DNA from 3 places in the Halomonas sp. KO116 genome. Region 2 is predicted to be linked to each of the others. Evidence: riboswitches for the same ligand, from Rfam matches in the RefSeq annotation. Region 2 holds a riboswitch; each other region holds the start of a gene.
The links. Region 2 has a riboswitch for thiamine pyrophosphate ahead of KO116_RS07000 (sodium:solute symporter). Riboswitches for the same ligand answer to the same signal wherever they lie in the genome.
Positions count from the first base shown of each region.

Region 1: linked by a shared signal. The riboswitch ahead of thiM (hydroxyethylthiazole kinase) and the one ahead of KO116_RS07000 (sodium:solute symporter) in region 2 are both predicted to bind thiamine pyrophosphate.
Region 3: linked by a shared signal. The riboswitch ahead of tenA (thiaminase II) and the one ahead of KO116_RS07000 (sodium:solute symporter) in region 2 are both predicted to bind thiamine pyrophosphate.

Region 1 is NZ_CP011052.1:4,481,625-4,487,866, forward strand. Features, by position in the region: gene KO116_RS20505 (cupin domain-containing protein) at 1-592, shown strand, start outside; gene KO116_RS20510 (DUF6164 family protein) at 607-975, opposite strand; partial or broken gene gloA (lactoylglutathione lyase) at 985-1,511, opposite strand; TPP riboswitch at 1,639-1,737, shown strand; gene thiM (hydroxyethylthiazole kinase) at 1,761-2,570, shown strand; gene thiE (thiamine phosphate synthase) at 2,560-3,183, shown strand; gene KO116_RS20530 (LysR family transcriptional regulator) at 3,180-4,100, shown strand; gene KO116_RS20535 (DoxX family protein) at 4,180-4,599, shown strand; gene KO116_RS20540 (DODA-type extradiol aromatic ring-opening family dioxygenase) at 4,657-5,394, shown strand; gene KO116_RS20545 (DMT family transporter) at 5,403-6,242, opposite strand, start outside.
Region 2 is NZ_CP011052.1:1,520,595-1,526,836, forward strand. Features, by position in the region: gene KO116_RS06985 (zinc-binding metallopeptidase family protein) at 1-458, opposite strand, end outside; gene KO116_RS06990 (CoA-acylating methylmalonate-semialdehyde dehydrogenase) at 768-2,267, shown strand; gene KO116_RS06995 (peroxidase-related enzyme) at 2,791-3,393, shown strand; TPP riboswitch at 3,455-3,562, shown strand; gene KO116_RS07000 (sodium:solute symporter) at 3,552-4,931, shown strand; gene KO116_RS07005 (sensor domain-containing diguanylate cyclase) at 4,995-6,242, shown strand, end outside.
Region 3 is NZ_CP011052.1:3,530,920-3,537,161, forward strand. Features, by position in the region: gene KO116_RS16265 (IS1595 family transposase) at 102-1,064, shown strand; gene KO116_RS25110 (hypothetical protein) at 965-1,654, opposite strand; TPP riboswitch at 1,902-2,056, shown strand; gene tenA (thiaminase II) at 2,144-2,827, shown strand; gene thiC (phosphomethylpyrimidine synthase ThiC) at 2,855-4,744, shown strand; gene KO116_RS16280 (MFS transporter) at 4,819-6,021, opposite strand; gene KO116_RS16285 (hypothetical protein) at 6,034-6,242, opposite strand, start outside.

The sequences.
Region 1 (6,242 bases), 1.7 Mb from region 2:
TGCCGGGGTCGAGCGCATGATGTTTGACCGGATTGGTGATGAAGTTGCCCGCGCGACCAGCCTAGTTCGCTACGCGCCCAATACGCAGTTTGAGCGCCATACCCACGGCGGCGGCGAAGAAATTCTGGTGCTGGAAGGCGTGTTCGCCGATGAGCATGGCCGCTATGCGGCGGGCAGTTACTTGAGAAACCCCATTGGCACCGGCCATACGCCGCAGATTGGGGAAGAAGGGGCGCTGATTTTTGTCAAACTGCATCAGTTTGACCCTAACGATACGCTACAACTGGCGGTACCGGCTCACCGATTGCCCTGGCAGCCAGACCGACGCCCGCGCATTGCCTACAAGATGCTGCACACCTATAAGCAGGAGCGCACCAGCCTGGAGCGCTGGTCGGCGGGCACCTCGATTGCCTACCCGACTCTGCTGGGCGGTCTGGAGCTTTTGATTCTGGAAGGCAGTCTGAGCGATAGCGAGCAGAGCTACACGGCGGGCACCTGGTGTCGCTACCCCAGCGGCGCAGCTCCTGAACTCACCGCCGGTGATGATGACGTGATGATGTACCTCAAACGGGGTCATCTGCCGCCCGCTTAGGCCAAAGTTTAAACTCAGGTTCGAGACAGGCCCAGAAATGGCAATAGCGTCAGGGCTGCAATCAGTCCCACCGCTAACAGAACCAGCACCACCTGCAGCGGGTGTGCGGCCAAACGGCGCCACAAGGTTTCTGCCTCGCCCCGCTCTACCGCTGCTTGATGCTCACGCTGAGCGCGCTCAAGGCGCTCCGCCTGATAGGCGTCTAACGCGGCGATGGCCGCCTCATGCTGATGTGGGTTACGCAGCCAAATCGCATCGACCCCTAGGCGGAAAAAGCCCGCCTGGGTTTCATAGGTATCAAAGCCATGGGCAGCGAGCAGGTCGCGCACTTCCATGGCTTCTTCGTCGGTCACATGGCGCAGCCGGAACAGTAGTTTAGCCATTGATAGGCCTCATGTATCGCTCTTCCCCACCATCAAGTTCGCTTGGACCACTTCGATCCAATAACCATCCGGGTCTTTAACGAAGATAACATCTTGCATCTTGCCCTGGTCGGCGCGCTTGACGAAGGTAACGTCGTGCTCGCCTGAGCCGTGGCTAAGTCCGGCACGTTAAAGCAGATGTGACCAAAGCCCTGGGGCTCGGCGTTGCCATCGTGGTAGGCGAAATCTTCCTGGTTTTCGGTGCCCCAGTTGTGGGTCAACTCTAATAGCCCTTTTTGGCTAAAGGTCCAGACAGTACGCGCTTCAGTCTCTTCCGGCACGTTATCGCTTGGCTCTAGGTTGGCTAAAAAGTAGAGCGAGAATTGCATCTCTTCGAAATCCAGCCGCCGCAGCACCTGCATGCCAAACACCTTGGAGTAGAACGCCAGCGCCCGCTCGGGGTCTTTCACCCGCAGCATGGTGTGGTTTAAACGGAATCCTTGGGTTTGGGGCGGCGTATCGACAACACCAGAATGCTGCTCACCTTGAAAACTCATCACGCTCTCCTGTCGCTGATGTGGTTCGTTAACGGCTTATACCGCTTAACATGGGGGCTAAGGCGCCATATTTCCACCCATCTCCCTCACCCTGGGCTTTACAGGGCCAACGCAGCCAAGGATAGTAATCGTTCGGCAGGGGCGCTCGCCGTTATTGGCGAGCTGAGAAGAACCCTTTGAACCTGAACCGGATAACACCGGCGTAGGGAGTCGTGGTACTGCTTACCACCTCCCCGCCGGGAGGATGCTATGACCCTACCTCCGCTTGGCGATTATCTTGCGACGCTACGCACAGCGACACCGCTAGTCCATTGCATGACCAATTATGTCGCCATGAACAGCACGGCCAACCTGCTGCTAGCCACTGGCGCGTCACCCGCCATGCTGCATGCGCCAGAGGAAGTGGCTGAGTTCACCGCTATTTCAACAGGGCTGTCGATCAACATTGGCACTATCTCTGCCCACTGGGCAGAGGCCATGCTGACCGCAGCGGCTACCGCTGGCCAGCACTCGATTCCCTGGGTGTTAGACCCTGTCGCCGTTGGCGCGACCCACTATCGTCAATCGCTGTGCACGCGGTTACTCGCGTTAAAGCCTAGCGTGATTCGCGGCAATGCCTCTGAAATCCTGGCGCTCAATGGGTTAGCCAGCCAAGGCCGCGGCGTGGATTCGACCGCCGCCTCCGGCCAAGCCATCGACGCAGCGATAGCGCTGGCGCAACAACATGGCTGCATTGTCGCGATGACCGGTGAAAGCGACTGGGTGACGAATGGCACACAGCACTACCGTATTCACGGTGGCCACCCCTTGATGCCCCGGGTTACAACGCTAGGCTGCGGCTTAAGCGCGCTGGTCACCGCCTTTGTAGCGGCCAACCGTGAAGCCCCGCTGGAAGCCACCGCCGCTGCTCTCGGCTGCTTTGCCGTTGCTGGCGAGCGGGCGGGTAAAACGGCGCTGGGCCCAGGCAGTTTTCAGGTCGCTCTGCTGGATGCACTTTATCAACTGACCCCAGACGATCTCACTGCTCATACCCAGTTGGAGCCACGCCATGCCGTTTAATCTATCGCTTTATTTGGTAACCGACGCTGCGCTTTGCGACGGCTATGGCCTAGAGCAGACGGTTGAAGCAGCGGTAAGAGGTGGTGTGACCATCGTGCAGCTACGTGATAAGTATGCCAGCGATGAACAGATGACTGCTCAAGCCAAGCGGCTAAAAGCACTGCTGGCAGGTAGCGGGGTGCCATTGATCATTAATGACCGGTTACAGGTAGCGCTAGAGAGCCAGGCAGATGGCCTGCATGTCGGTCAGAGCGATGCCGCTATTGAGGAAGCCCGCCAAGTGCTAGGTGAGCAGGCGATTATTGGTCTGTCGATCAATACCTTCGCTCAGCTCCAAGCGGCACCTATCGCGTTACTCGATTACGTGGGTATTGGACCCGTGTTTGCGACCGGCAGTAAACAGGACCACGCCCAGCCGATTGGCTTTGGTGGCTTAGCCTCGCTGGTCAAGGCCTGCCCACTGCCCAGCGTGGCGATTGGCGGGTTGAAAGCTGAGCATGCCATTAGCGTGCAGCGGGCGGGAGCGAACGGTATTGCCGTGATTTCTGCGATCTGTGGCCAACACGATCCTTTCAAAGCGGCACGCGCTTTTCAGGCAACTGCGCCGCTATGAACCAACTAGAGCATATCGTGGCTTTTGTGCGAGTCGCCGAGCTGGGTAGCTATACCCGGGCCGCTGAAGCGCTCGATATTTCGCGTACCCGCGTGTCGCGTCAGGTCATGGCACTGGAGGAGACTCTTGGGGCGCGCCTGATACAGCGCACAACGCGTCGTCTCCATCTCACGGAGGCAGGCGAGCGTTATTTAATGCGTGCCCAGGAGGTACTGCAAGCGCTCGATGAAGCCGCTACTGAAGTTGGCCAAGGCACCAGTGACGTGCGCGGCCGTTTACGCGTCAACGGGCCCATGAGTTTTGGTACCCGCTACTTAGCGCCACTCGTTACCCAATTTATGCTTGCCCACCCGGCGCTTGACGTGCGCCTGGACCTTAATGACCGTCGCGTTGATCTACTGGAAGAGGGTTATGACGTGGCGATCCGTATCGGCAGCCTGCCGGACTCCAGCCTGGTGGCACGCCGCCTGACTCGCTGCCGTTTGCTGTTTTGTGCATCGCCAGCCTATCTTGCCAGCCACGGCGAACCCCGGAGCGTTAACGCCCTTGCTGAGCACCGTTGCCTGCGCTATCGCAGTGGTCAGCAGAGCGCTGACTGGCAGATTGCAACGCAGTCATTAGCGGTCAGTGGCCCATTGGAGAGTAATAATGGTGATGTGCTGACCCAGGCCGCAGAAGCGGGCTTAGGCATCGCTCAACAGCCCAGCTTTCTGGTCACGGAGAGTATAGCCAGCGGGCGTTTAGTGCCGATTTTAACCAACGAGCCTGCGGTAAGACTCGACGTTCACGCACTCTACCCTGCCCGGCGCTATCTGCCCGCCAAGGTGGAATGCTTTATCGATCTGCTTACCGAGGCGTGGGGAGATCCCCCTATATGGGAACAGGCGATTGGATTGTCGCCTATTACGCAACAGTGATGTGCATAACGCGTTGATTATCTCACACTGGCTTGGCAGTAAAGTAGCTCCATCAATCACCCAGATGGAAGCTCCTCACATGACGACTCAATCATCACTTACGGCTACTCCTTCGCTACAGCCTTATGCTATTTCACTTCTGCGCATCAGCCTGGGCGTTATGGCCCTCGCTCATGGTTTGCTCAAAGTGTTGGTATTTACCGTACCGGGTACGGTCAGCTATTTTGAGTCACTCGGCTTACCAGGGTTTGTGGCGTACCTAACCATTGCGGCTGAAGTAGGTGGTGGGATCGCCCTTCTGCTCGGCGTGTACACCCGCTGGGTAAGCCTAGCCCTGGTGCCGGTACTGCTGGGCGCCGCCTGGGTGCATTTGGGTAACGGCTGGATGTTCTCGAATGCGGGTGGCGGTTGGGAATTTCCGGTGTTCTGGACGCTGGCCCTCATTACTCAAGCGGGCCTGGGAAGTGGTCGCTGGGTATTAAGCCGTCGCTTTGCCTAACCTCATCACCGGCGCTTGCTACACCGTAAGCGCCGGTACTGCCGTGGAGATCTACCCATGTTACCTAGCCTATTTATTTCCCATGGTTCACCCATGCTGGCACTGAATAAAACATCTGCCCATACGTTTCTGCGTGAACTTGGCAGTCAGCTCTCGCCTAAAGCGGTGGTAGTGGTGTCGGCCCACTGGGAGAGCAGCGAGCTACTGGTCAGTAGCAGCGCCAAACCAAAGACGATTCACGATTTTGGCGGTTTTCCGCAGGCGCTTTTTGATTTGCACTATGCCGCGCCTGGCGACCCTGAACTGGCGGAACGGCTGGCCGTGTTGTTGGGCGCCAAACCGATAGAGCGCGGTTTCGACCATGGCGTTTGGGTGCCGCTCTCGTTAATGTTTCCTGACGCGGATATACCCGTCGTTTCTTTATCGCTGCCGGTGCGCTGGAGCAATGCGGAGCTGGCGGCACTTGGGGAACGGCTGTCGGTACTGCGGGACGAGGGCATTTTGGTGATCGGCTCGGGCAGCCTGACCCATAATTTATATGAGCTGATGGCGCAAGATAGCCCGATGCCCGGCTGGGTAGATGAGTTTGCGCACTGGGTACACGATCACCTGGTCGCCAATGACCGTGAGGCGTTGCTAAATTGGGAGAACGCCCCTAGCGGGCGGAAGAATCACCCCACGCCCGAGCATTTTCAACCTTTGCTAGTTGCGATGGGCGCTGGTGGTAACGCCACCCAGTTACACCACAGCGTGGAACACGGCGTACTGGCGATGGACGTTTACCAGTTCGCTTAAGCGCTCTGTTAAGCAGTAGGTCGGCGTTTCAAAGTAGTGCGGCGGTCGTGATACGCGACCGCTAATCCGCTGCCCATAATCAAGGCGCTGCCCACCCAGACCCAGAGGTCGGGCATTTCCCCCCAAAACCACCAGCCAAGCAGCACTGCCCAAAGCATCGCCGTGTAATCAAACGGTGCGGCAATGGCGGCAGGCGCATAACGAAAGGCCAGGGTAATAAAGGCCGTTGCCGCAACGCCGAGTACGCCTGAAGCAAAAAATCCGACCCAGTGCCACGGCTGAGGAGCTTGCCATACCCATGGCAACGTTAAACCGGTCACTATTAATGGCACAAACGTCATGTAAAACAGCATTGCCCATAGGTGTTCACGAGCGCCGTAGCGCCGTGCGGTGATCATCATCAAGGCATAAAAAAGCGCGGCCGCCACGAGTACCAAAGCGCCCATTTGAAATGCATCGCCGTTAGGACGAACCACGATCAGCACCCCTGCAAAGCCCACTAATGAAGCGATGAGCACCGGTGGATCGATTCGCTCTCCCAGTAGTGGCACCGAGAGTAACGTTACGAATAGTGGTGCCACAAAAGCGATTGCCGTGGCTTCTGCAAGTGGTAACAGCGTTAAGCCCCATACAAAACAAACCATGGTGGCGGTATAGATTAACCCACGCAGAAAATGAATACCTGGACGCTTCGTGCGTAGCTTACGTAAACCACCGGCAAAATGGGCAAGCAACGCAATCATCGGCAAGGAGACTAAAGCGCGGAAGAAAATAATCTGCAGCGGCGAGTGTGTCTCGCCTAACCATTTGGAAACGGCGTCCCCCAGGGCAAGAAAAAGAACGCCCAT
Region 2 (6,242 bases):
CGCCATAACCCCTGGTCGGGAAGGGCATCGGCCATAAATGAAAAGCTTAGCGGCACGTTAATGGAATCGTCTTTGGTGCCATGTGGCAGCTTGAGTAGATCGAGGGTATGAAATAGCCGCCGCTTTGCTGCTTCAAGCGCCGCCCAGCGTTCACGATGGCCTTCAATATTGAGGTCGGGAATTACCTCGTTATAACGACAGCAGTCACATAGTACATCCGCTTGGCCGCGTTCCATCACCACCATGCGGTTACAGACGTTCTCAACGGCGTAGTTGTGGCACTTCATCAGCGCTGTATCGCAACCTGGGTGCGTACAGCGATAGCCACCGTTGTCCAACGGCTCAATCGCGACAATATTGCTACAGGCGGGGCACCAGCCGACGTCTGATTGGCAGGTAAGGCAGTGGGTGTTTTCATAAAAGAGTGAATTGCCACAGCGGCAGCTGAAGGTCTGCATCGTTAGTTCCCTGTGCTTAAACACGTCATGCGTAGCGTTTGCCGTGAACGGTTTGAAAAACCACGGCGCCCCTGGTTAGCGGAAGCATAGCCACCACGGCACAACAATGAAAAGGCTAATTGACGCCATGCGGCAGATTTTGTTTACTCATAGGATACTTGGTTGACGTTAACGTTAACTTGCTGCTATACCCTGTGTTCTTGCTGACAGCGGTGCGCAGGCAGTCACTGCTTTATGACAGCAATCACAGCCATAACAACCATAGTCAAAACCACCACCAAAACCACAACTATAAACAGGAGCAACGTTATGTCCGTTCGCGAAATACCCATGTATATCAATGGTCAGCCCGTACCTTCGCAAAGTCAGGAATGGCGCGATGTGATTAACCCCGCCACACAAGAGGTGGTTGCGCGGGTGCCGTTTTGCACCGCTGACGAAGTGGAGCGTGCCATCAGTAATGCTAAGGAGGCTTTCAAGGAGTGGCGTAAAGTGCCGCTTGGCAAGCGAATGCGCATCATGCTCAAGCTTCAGGCGTTAATTCGTGACAATACCGCAGAGCTGGCGGCGCTGATTACTGAAGAGCACGGCAAAACCCTGCCGGATGCGGAAGGCGAAGTAGGCCGTGGCTTGGAAGTGGTGGAGCACGCATGTTCGATTACCTCGCTCCAACTGGGTGAGCTGGCTGAAAATGCCGCCAATGAGGTGGATGTTTACACCATGCACCAGCCGCTGGGTGTTGGGGCCGGCATTACCGCGTTCAACTTCCCCATTATGTTGCCGTGCTTTATGTTTCCGCTGGCCATTGCTACCGGCAATACCTTTGTTCTCAAGCCTTCAGAGCAAGACCCAAGCTCCACTATGCGCTTAGTCGAACTGGCTCACGAAGCCGGCATCCCGCCCGGCGTGCTTAATGTGGTACACGGGGGCCCGGATGTGGCCAATCAAATTGCTGACCATCAGGATATCAAGGCGCTCTCATTCATTGGCTCTACCCACGTGGGTTCGCTGCTTTATAACCGCGCGGCGGCAGCGGGCAAGCGCATGCAGGCGATGATGGGGGCCAAGAACCACTGCGTGGTGATGCCGGATGCCAACCGTAGTCAGGCGATCAATAACTTGCTGGGCTCAGCCTTTGGTGCGGCGGGCCAGCGCTGCATGGCGAATTCGGTGGTGGTGCTAGTCGGTGAGGCACGCGAATGGCTAAGCGACATTGTTGAGGCGGCGCGGGCAATGAAAGTGGGGCCGGGCACCCAGTTGGATGCCGATTTAGGGCCACTGGTATCGCCGGCTGCTCGTGATCGTGTGCTGCGTTTAATCGATGCAGGCGAAAAAGAGGGCGCCAAACTGATGGTCGATGGTCGCAATGTTCAAGTGGACGGCTACCCCAACGGTAACTTCGTGGGCCCCACTCTGTTTTCGGATGTGACCGCGGATATGACCATTTACCGCGAAGAGATTTTTGGGCCTGTGCTGTGTGTGGTCAGTGTTGAAACCCTCGATGAAGCGATCGAATTTATCAACGCCAACCCCAACGGCAATGGCACCTCTATCTTTACTAACTCTGGTTGGATTGCTCGCCGTTTTGAAACCGATATCGACGTGGGTCAGATTGGTATCAATGTGCCCATCCCCGTACCGGTTGCCTACTTCAGCTTCACTGGCTCGCGGGCATCAAAGCTGGGGGATTTAGGGCCTAACGGCAAACAGGCGATTGCCTTCTGGACGCAAACCAAAACCGTCACAGCGCGTTGGTTTGAACCAGAGAATGTTTCCAGTGGCATTAATAGTACGATTTCGCTTGGCTAAATGAAGCGCTATTCAATGCCTGAGGCTGGCCCCGCATTAAGCGGGGTCAATTGATAGCAGGTGAGGCCAAAGCCAAGCCGATGAACCGACATATCGTGATTTAAAAGTTATCAAACAACGGCAAGCTTTCTTCCAGCAATTGTTCAAGGGGGCCGAGTTGGCTTTCATGCAGTACCAGCAGGGCGTGTTGTGCTTGGAGGCGTGTTCAAAATCCTGCACTGCTCGTTTGAAGTCAGAGACGTTACTGAGGGCGTAGTCGACATGCTGAAGGCCGTCGGGCTCAAACCCACCATTTTCCCAGCCATGAATGGCTCTCAAGGTCATTTGGCCCCGCGTCATTGGGCGGGCCAGTAACATATGCAGCATGATCCGAATAAGTAGTTGGCGCTCATCCGTAGCATTTTCAAACGCTTGGTAGGGGTCAGAAAACAGTTCGTTTAGACGACCGGAGATGTGTTCTTTTATTTCGTTATGGCTAAGTCGTTTTTATGAGATGGTTAAACTGAACAATAAAGAGGTGATTATGTCTGCTCCATTAAGCCGTTTTAACGTACCAGAAACGTTAGATGATCTGCCCGACGATATTCGCCATACTATTTTGGCCGTCCAGGAAAAGGCAGGGTTTGTGCCTAATGTATTTTTAATGTTGGCCCATCGTCCTGCTGAGTTTCGTGCTTTCTTTGCCTACCATGATGCGCTAATGGAGCGTAAATCTGACTCGCTCACTAAAGCCGAGAAAGAGATGATTGTGGTCGCTACCAGTGCGCGCAATCGCTGCTTGTATTGCGTGGTGGCGCATGGGGCACTGGTGCGCATCTACAGCAAAGACACGCTGCTTGCGGATCAGGTCGCTGTCAACCATCGCGTGGCGCCGATTAGTGAGCGCCACCGCGTCATGCTCGACTTTGCCATGCACTGTGCCATTGATGTCGGTGAAATGACCGATGAGTGGCGTACGCGCCTGCGGGAAGAAGGTTTTAGCCAAGAGGACTGCTGGGATATAGGCGCCATCGCGGCGTTTTTTGGTTTGTCGAATCGACTGGTCACCCTGGCGGGTACGCCGCCCAATGAGGAGTTCTATCTGATGGGACGGGTGCCCCGCGCGGAGGCTGCCAACACACCTTAAATTTTACTAAGACGCGAAACTTTACTAAGACGCGTTTTTGGTTGACGATACTGTCTTCATTCACTGTCGCCAGGGGAGCCCTGCTTGCAAGGGCTGAGAATGCGCGCTGCGCAGACCCTGGAACCTGATCCGGTTCGTACCGGCGGAGGAAGTGCGACATGCTATACCTGACGTCAGCCGTGCTTGGCGCGGCGCTGTGCTGCTTTGCTTTTTTAGGCCTACGGGCTCGCTGGGTAGATGGCCCCGTTGATGACTATGTCACGGCTCGTAACTCACAAACAGCTTCAACCCTGGGTCTCTCCTTTCTTGCCTCTGGCATGGGGGCGTGGATACTCTTTGCCCCGCCCGAAATTGGCGCTTTTGTTGGCCCCCTCGCATTAGCAGGTTATGCGCTAGGGTCGGCACTGCCGTTTATTGTATTAGGACTCTATGGCCCAAAAATTCGCCGTGCATTGCCGGAAGGGCGCAGCATCGCCGAGTTTGCAGAAGCGTGCTATGGCCCAGGCGTGCGGCGCTGGGTAACGTTGGTGTCGGTTGGCTATATGGCTTGCTTTCTGGCAGCGGAGCTCACCGCCATTGGGTCAATCACCGCGCTATTGTCAGATGTGCCGCCCGCGCTGGTGATTATTGGCGTTGCCCTCACCACTCTGGTGTATACGGCGGTTGGCGGGTTGCGTGCCAGCCTTGCCACGGACCGATGGCAGGCATGGCTGTTGCTAGCGCTTTTGTTGGCGGTAGGTAGCGTTACGTTATGGCGCCTACCCACAATGCCTAGCGAGGCAACGCTGCCTTCAATCCCCGTTGCCAGCGCGCTAAGCGTTGCGTTAACGCTGGTCATCGCCGTCACCGCAGCGAACCTCTTCCATCAGGGGTATTGGCAGCGCGTTTGGGCGGCAAAGGACGATCAAAGCCTGGGCCGTGGCGCTTGGCTAGGCGGCGGTATGACCGTCTTAGTCGTGATGCTCATTGGTGGTTTGGGCATGCTGGCGTCAATAAGTGGGGTTCCCCTTGGCGAGCCGCCGATGCCGTTTTTCGCGCTGCTAACGGAGGCCCCAGCTTGGCTGACACTCCCCGCTTTAGTGCTGGCAGTCACTTTGGTAGCCTCCAGTGTTGATACGTTACAAAATGGTATCGCTTCCCTGGTGGTGTCGCGCAGCGAACAGCGGGGTGTTTCCATCGCCGCTGCCCGCTGGGTCACGATTGCATTGATGATACCGGTGGTAGTGATTGCTTTGCAGGGGTTGTCGGTACTGCGGCTGTTCCTGATTGCTGACTTACTGTGTGCCGCCATTGTGGTGCCTGTGCTGCTAGGCCTGTGGCAACGCATGACCCCTTTTGCGGCTATTGCGGGAGGTATTGCAGGATTGCTGGGCGCCATTATTCCAGGGTGGTTCAGTCAGGGCAGTCTCATCGCGGGAGTGGTAGCTGCCAGTTTCCCAGGCAGCATTCCTACGCTGGGGCCGTTTGTCGGCGCGCTAGTCGCCTCAACGCTGGTGAGTGTGTTGCTCGCGAGTAGGAGTCAAAACCATAAGCAGTAAGCAGGAAAGTGCTGGTCGCGATATGCTGGTAGAACTACACCTACCTAAAGGGGTGACATTACAATGAGCTACCCCATAGCACTTAATGAAGAGGCGCGGTTAGCCGCTCTTTATGAGCTTGAACTATTAGATACCCCGGATGAACCAGCGTTTGACCGCGTCACCAGGCTGGTTACCCAGTTACTGAATGTGCCTATCTCAACGATCACGTTGATTGATGCCGAGCGTCAGTGGATTAAGTCGCGCGTGGGCGTGGAAACCCGCGAGACAACGCGAGATGTGGCTTTTTGCGCTTATACAGTGATGGCCTCAGAGCCGTTAATTGTTGAAGATGCACGCAAGGACCCTCGCTTTGCGCAAAATCCCTATGTGACCGCTTCGGATGGGGTCCGCTTTTATGCAGGTATTCCGCTGTGCACCTCCAATGGGCTTGCATTGGGGTCCCTCTGCGCGATTGATATTAAACCTCGTACTCTTAGTGAGCAGGAACTGGCGGCTTTGAAAGATTTAGCGGCGATTGTGACTGATGAAATTCGCCTGCGTGAGCGGCTGATCCGAGAGAGAAAAAAAGCACAGGAGTCTCAGCGGGCGTTAAGCGAGCTTCATTACAGCATGGAGTGCCAGATTGAGCGGCGCACTAACGAGCTTAATCTGGTCATTGAATCCGCCTATGACGCCTATATCAGCGTTGATTCACAGGGCGTTATTCTGGATTGGAATCGAGCGGCTGAGCTAATGTTTGGCTGGCCACGCAAGGCGGTGCTGGCAAGGCCAATCACACAACTACTCTTTCCTAATGGCTTGCCAACTGAGAGTGATCAAGCCCCTATCACCTATACAGCGCGGTGCCATGATGGCAGGGAACTGCCCGTCGAGGTTCGCATCAAGACATTAATCATTGATGGCCGCGAGCGACGCAGTCTTTTTATCCATGATATTGCCGAACGACAGCAGCTAGAGCGTTTGCGCGATCAACAGGCCCGTGAAGACGTATTAACTAAACTGCCTAACAGGCGCGCCCTAGATGAACGCCTGCCTGATGCAATGGCCCGTACTCGGCGTACTCAAAAGCCCTTAGCAGTTTTATTCATGGATCTGGACGGTTTTAAAGCGATTAACGACACTCATGGCCATGCCATGGGTGATGAGCTGTTGCGTGTGATGGCTAAACGATTGGTGGAGACCGTTCGTGAAACCGACTATATAGCGCGGTGGGCCGGAGATGAGTTTGTCTTGCTATTAGAAAGCAGTGAGACCATGGCGATTGAGCCGTTGGCTAAAAAATTAATACAGGTGATTGAAGAGCCGTTT
Region 3 (6,242 bases), 2.0 Mb from region 2:
TGAGAGAGTGCATATCTATGGCTATGTTGTCATCTTCTGTTGATGTGCTTTAAATATACTGTATAAAATACTGTATGTGTAGTCTTCGTGTGGAGAGCGCCATGAAGCAAGCAGACTTCAAAATCCTTGAGAGGACACTTTCCAGCCTTCCTGTTGAGTGCAAGAAATACATAGCGGAACGACTTCTTGGGCAAATCAGCTCACAGGCAGACACTCTGATTGATACCTTAAGCCATCACTTTCCATGCCCACATTGTGGCGGCGAGCACGCTGTTAAGTGGGGACGCAGCGGTGGCCTACAGCGGTATCGATGCCGGAATCCCGAGTGTCACAAAACATTCAACGCCCTTACAGGCAAGCCCTTAGCCAAGCTGCAACATCGAGATAAATGGTTCGACTACCTGCGCTGCATGCGAGACAGCTTGACGTTGCGCGCCTCAGCGGCCCGAGTGGGTATTGATTTGAAGACGGCTTTCCGATGGCGTCATCGTTTCCTGAAAACGAGTGCTCAAGACAATGCCAACCCACTATCCGGCATCATTGAGGTAGACGAAACCTTCTTCCTGGAGTCCTGCAAAGGAAAGCGTCAGATTACTCACCGCAAACCTCGCAAGCGTGGGGGACAAGGCAATGTTAAGAAAAAAGAACAAAAAATTCAGGTGCTTATTGCGCGAGACCGTAATGGAAAGGTCAGTGATTTGGTTGATCCGGCGCTCCAAAAATCGACTGTTCATGAGTTTCTGGCGCCGATCATCGATCGCGACTCGATTTTATGCTCTGACGGACACAGCTGGTATAAAACCTTCTCTCGCGACTACGGCATTGCCCATCATCGACTCATCGTATTCGATAATCAGCGAGTGATCGGCAAGGAATACCACATTCAGAACGTGAACAGCTATATGAGCCGCTTGAAGGGGTGGATGGGGCGCTTTCATGGGGTGGGGACAGCGTACTTACCTAATTACTTGGCATGGCGACGGTTATTTGAAACCACAAGGCCAGCCGAGGAAGCGTGGCTTCGTGCGGCGATAAGCGCTGACCAACAGCAGATGCCAACATAGCCATATCTATCCAGTGAATTCCACCCGATATCTGATAAAAACTCTAAAGAGCTCATTCGCTCCGTATGCTCACGCTCACTTATGCCTTCTTTCCATTTATCATACATTTCAAACCCCACAACAGGAGTTGCTAAAACAGATAGAAAAAAGGCAATAAATAGCACAATACTCCCAGTATTTTGCGGGACATTTTCAATTCCTTCAATGAACTTCCCTTTTGTTATCTTTGAAGAAACAGTAGATATTTCATCCTTAGTAAAATCACCGCCTTCAACTAGCATTAAGACAGAATAATCATCTCCAGGTGGAATTCTAGGTATTCGAATAAAACTACCATCTAATGCTGAACTTGAGTCAGTAGAAGCCAAAACTTCGTAATCACGATCTGGTGAAAGCGCAACAAGAACATCCTCTTCTGTAGCGCGACCCTTATTAAAAACTCTGACTTCTATGATTTTTCCTTCTGATGTCAGTGCGGAGACTGAGAACAAGCGCGGTATAACAACATAAAGTTGTCGGACACGAAACGCGTAAAGTAGAACTGACCCGAACACTGTAACAATAAGGCCTATTATTATTGCTTCGATCATTTAATCAACTCTTTTAATTATAGCTGTGGGTATAAATCCCATAAAACATCCCTAATACTCGTGAAACCAAATTTATTAAATTTATGCATATAACAGCATTAATACTACATCTTTATATTTCTCGTAAGCAAAGAAAATTTTGGCATCATATCTAAAATCTATGTCCTTGCTCTGTTTGCGATTTTTGTAACTATTCACAGATCCCTACCTTGCATCTCCCCCACCCGCCTCCTACACTCCATCAACGAACAGCTTGACGGGGTGCCGGTGATATCCGGCTGAGATGGCGCAGGGTGTGCATTTTGCTACCAAGCGCTGGTCCCGCTGAACCTGATCCGGCTAATGCGCAGCTTTTTTAAGAGCGGCGCGGGTACCGGCGTAGGGATCAAGCGATGGCCATGGCTAGCTCTCACGATTGCACGCCACCTCTCTGCGCCATTTTCTCGATCTCTCCCGCCTGCCCTCCGGATCATTACCACCGGAGGCAACATGGGCTACCGCTTTACTGATCTCACCACCGCCTGCCAGGACGATTGGCGCGCCTATATTGAGCACGATTTTGTGCGTCAACTAGGCAACGCCACGCTGCCTGAAGCGTCGTTTCGCCACTACCTGAAGCAGGACTACCTGTTTTTGATCCACTTCGCCCGCGCCTATGCGCTGGCCGCCTACAAAAGCCCCACCCTCGCCGATCTTCGCCAAGCCCACGAAGGCTTAAAAGCCATTGTCGATGTGGAGCTGGGTCTGCACGTGGGCTTTTGCCAGGAGTGGGGGATTTCCGAGCAAGAACTGGAGGAGCTTCCCGAAGCCAGAGCGACGCTCGCCTACACCCGCTACGTGCTGGATACCGGCAACCGAGGCGACTTGCTCGATTTGCACGTGGCGCTGGCCCCCTGCCTGGTGGGTTATGGCCAAATCGCCAATTGGCTGAATGCCCAGCCATCTACCCTGCGCGGCGCGCAAAACCCGTTTGATGCCTGGATTGCCATGTACGAAGGCGAGGAGTTTCAGGCCGCCATGCAGGCGGAGCTCGAATGGCTCAATGCCCGCCTTGCCGATGTCACCCCCGCCCGCTTTGCCGAACTAAGCAAGATCTTCCGCGATGCCACCCGCCTGGAAATCGACTTCTGGCAGATGGGCCTAGAGCTGATAGACGAAGACCTCACACATTAATGACTAACAACTAAAAGGAACCTACCCATGAGCAAAACAAGTCATTTTCTAGCCGAAACCGCCGAAGTCGATGCCGCCGCCATTCAGCCGCTGCCCGGCTCACGTAAGGTATATATCGAAGGCTCGCAGCCGGATATTCGCGTGCCGTTTCGCGAAATCACCCTGTCACCGACCAAAACCACCGGCATCGATGAAGAGAACCCGCCGCTGCTGGTATACGACACCTCCGGCCCTTACACCGACCCCGATGCCCAGATCGATCTACGCCGTGGCTTACCGGAGCTACGTCGTGCCTGGATCGAAGCGCGGGACGACACCGAATTTCTATCAGGCCTTACGTCTGAGTACGGCAACCGCCGCGCCAACGACCCCACCCTTGCCCAGCTGCGCTTTGATTTAACCCGCACCCCGCGCAGGGCTAAAGCGGGCCAAAACGTGACCCAGCTGCACTACGCCCGCCAGGGGATTATCACCCCGGAAATGGAGTTTGTTGCCCTGCGCGAAAACCAGCGTCGCCAAACGCTGGGGACCGCTGAGGTGGAACGGATTCTGGGCCACCAGCATAAAGGTCAAAGCTTTGGCGCCAGCTTGCCGGAGGAAATCACCCCAGAGTTCGTGCGCGAAGAAGTGGCCCGCGGGCGGGCGATTATTCCCAATAACATCAACCACCCGGAAAGTGAGCCGATGATCATTGGCCGTAACTTCCTGGTCAAGATCAACGGCAACTTGGGTAACTCGGCGGTGACGTCTTCCATTGAGGAGGAAGTGGATAAGATGACCTGGGGCATCCGCTGGGGCGCGGATACCATTATGGATCTCTCCACCGGGCAGAACATCCACGAAACCCGCGAGTGGATTCTGCGCAACTCGCCGGTGCCGATTGGTACGGTGCCTATCTATCAGGCGCTGGAGAAGGTTAATGGCGTGGCCGAAGACCTCACCTGGGAAGTCTTCCGCGATACGCTGATCGAGCAGGCCGAACAGGGTGTGGACTACTTCACCATTCATGCAGGGGTGCTGCTACGCTATGTGCCGCTCACCGCCAAGCGGGTCACCGGCATTGTCAGCCGCGGCGGCTCGATCATGGCCAAGTGGTGTTTGTACCATCACCAGGAGAGCTTCCTGTATACCCATTTCGAGGAGATCTGCGAGATCTGCAAGCAGTACGATGTGGCGTTTTCACTAGGCGATGGCCTGCGCCCCGGCTCGGTGGCCGATGCCAACGACGAAGCACAAATGGCGGAGCTCAAGACCCTCGGCGAGCTGACCCATATCGCCTGGAAACATGATGTGCAGGTGATGATCGAAGGCCCCGGCCACGTGCCCATGCACCTGGTGAAAGAGAACATGGACAAGCAGCTGGAGTACTGCGACGAAGCGCCCTTCTATACGCTTGGCCCACTAGTGACGGATATCGCCCCCGGCTACGACCACATTACTTCTGGCATAGGGGCGGCGATGATCGGCTGGTTTGGCTGCGCGATGCTCTGCTACGTCACCCCGAAAGAGCATTTGGGTCTGCCAAACAAAGATGATGTCAAAACGGGCATCATTACCTACAAGATTGCCGCCCACGCGGCGGATCTTGCCAAGGGTCACCCGGCAGCGCAGCGGCGTGATAATGCCCTCTCCAAGGCGCGCTTCGAGTTCCGCTGGGAAGACCAGTTCAACCTGGGGCTAGACCCGGATACCGCCCGTGAGTACCACGACGAAACCCTGCCCAAGGATTCCGCCAAGGTGGCCCACTTCTGCTCCATGTGCGGGCCGAAGTTCTGCTCCATGAAGATCAGCCAGGAGGTTCGTGACTATGCAAATGAACACGGCCTAAACGGCGACCAGGAAGCGGTGATGAAAGGCATGGAAGAGCAGGCGGAGAAGTTTCGCAATAAAGGCAGTGAGCTGTATCAGGAAGTTTAAACTTCGCCTCTCGCTATCAAACCAGCACCCCGTCGAGATGACGGGGTGCTGGGGTAACGGGCTTAGGCTATTGGTCACATACTCCATACATCCTGGGTCGGGAGTAGCCACAAGATACCTAAACAGAGTATCGCGGTGACCTGAAACACCGCTGTCAATTGCCAAATCTCTGCACCAAGCCCGGCGAAGGTGGGCGATATCAGTTGTCCTGCAGAAATAAGAAAGAAGGTTAGACCAAAGCCAGTGGACGGAGCTTCTGGAAAGCAACTGACACTCCAAATACCGTATAACGCCGTAATAAGAATGAACGTAGCGCCAAACAAAACCGCCGATAGCGTTAGCATCAGTATCCCGTCACTCGCAATGGTGAGTAAGGCTATCGAGGCAGCTATGGCCAGCGTCGCCCACTTCAATGCCTTGGTCAGTCCAAAGCGAGTCACCAGTTCTCCGGCCAAACCACCCGCCACACCGGCAATGCCCACGACAATCCAGAAGATCACCCGGCCGGTATCAGAAAGGCTTTTCTCTCCCGCGATCAACTCAACCGAAAACGTCCAATAGATTGAGGTTACCAGCCCGAATAGAAGCGCACCCAGCAGTAGGCGTCGGACCGAACTATCTTTCAACTTGCGTCTCAGAAAGGTAAACATAGGCTCCTGGGAAGCGCCCGGCTTAACTCTGTTTGAGAGCTCATGGTTAGGCGCATTGCCCGGCATTATAAAAAAATTCCATAGCGTGGCGATCAGCGCGATAAATGCAAAGCACAACCAAGCCAGTTGCCATTGAGGACCCGCAATAAGGGCCAATGGGCCAGAAACCATCACCCCAAAACTGGTGCCGGAATTGATAATGGCGTAATAGCGGCTTTGCTTTTCAGCGAGACAGAGTTGCTTGATAGCATCAGAAAGCGGTGGATACGCCAGGCCTGGGCTACAACCGGCAAGCGTCACCCCCAATGCTAACCATACCGGGTTACCCGCCAGCGCGACCAACAGCATACCCAGCGTTGCGGTCATGCCGCCCAATATAATCGGCATACGCGGATTAAAATGGCGAACCAGCAGCGGACTCACCAACGTTGCCAGCAGGTACCCCAGATAGGAGGCACTGCCAATCGCACCTACGGCCGTTTGGCTTAAATTGAAATCATCCCTGATAGCGGGCACGAACAAGCCATAAGTATAGCGCGACAACCCGTAGGTAGATGCCACAATTAACAAGCCCGCGCCGACAATATTGAAGGCAGAGTTACGCACTAGTAAGCTGGAGAGAACCATATTTCAGGCCTTTCAATTCCGCAGTGTTAATTGATAAGCGACAGTTTGATCGCCGCTAAAAAACTCCTTAACTATTTGAAAATCATTTTCTTTTTGGCGTGCAGCGCGAAATTGTTCCTTAGTATATTTAAGGCAACAGTTTGTAAGCAGGTAACGATGATGATCAAATAGTTGATACGGTATGACTGTGGCTGCAGTCATTACTGGACCTAGCTCAGTCT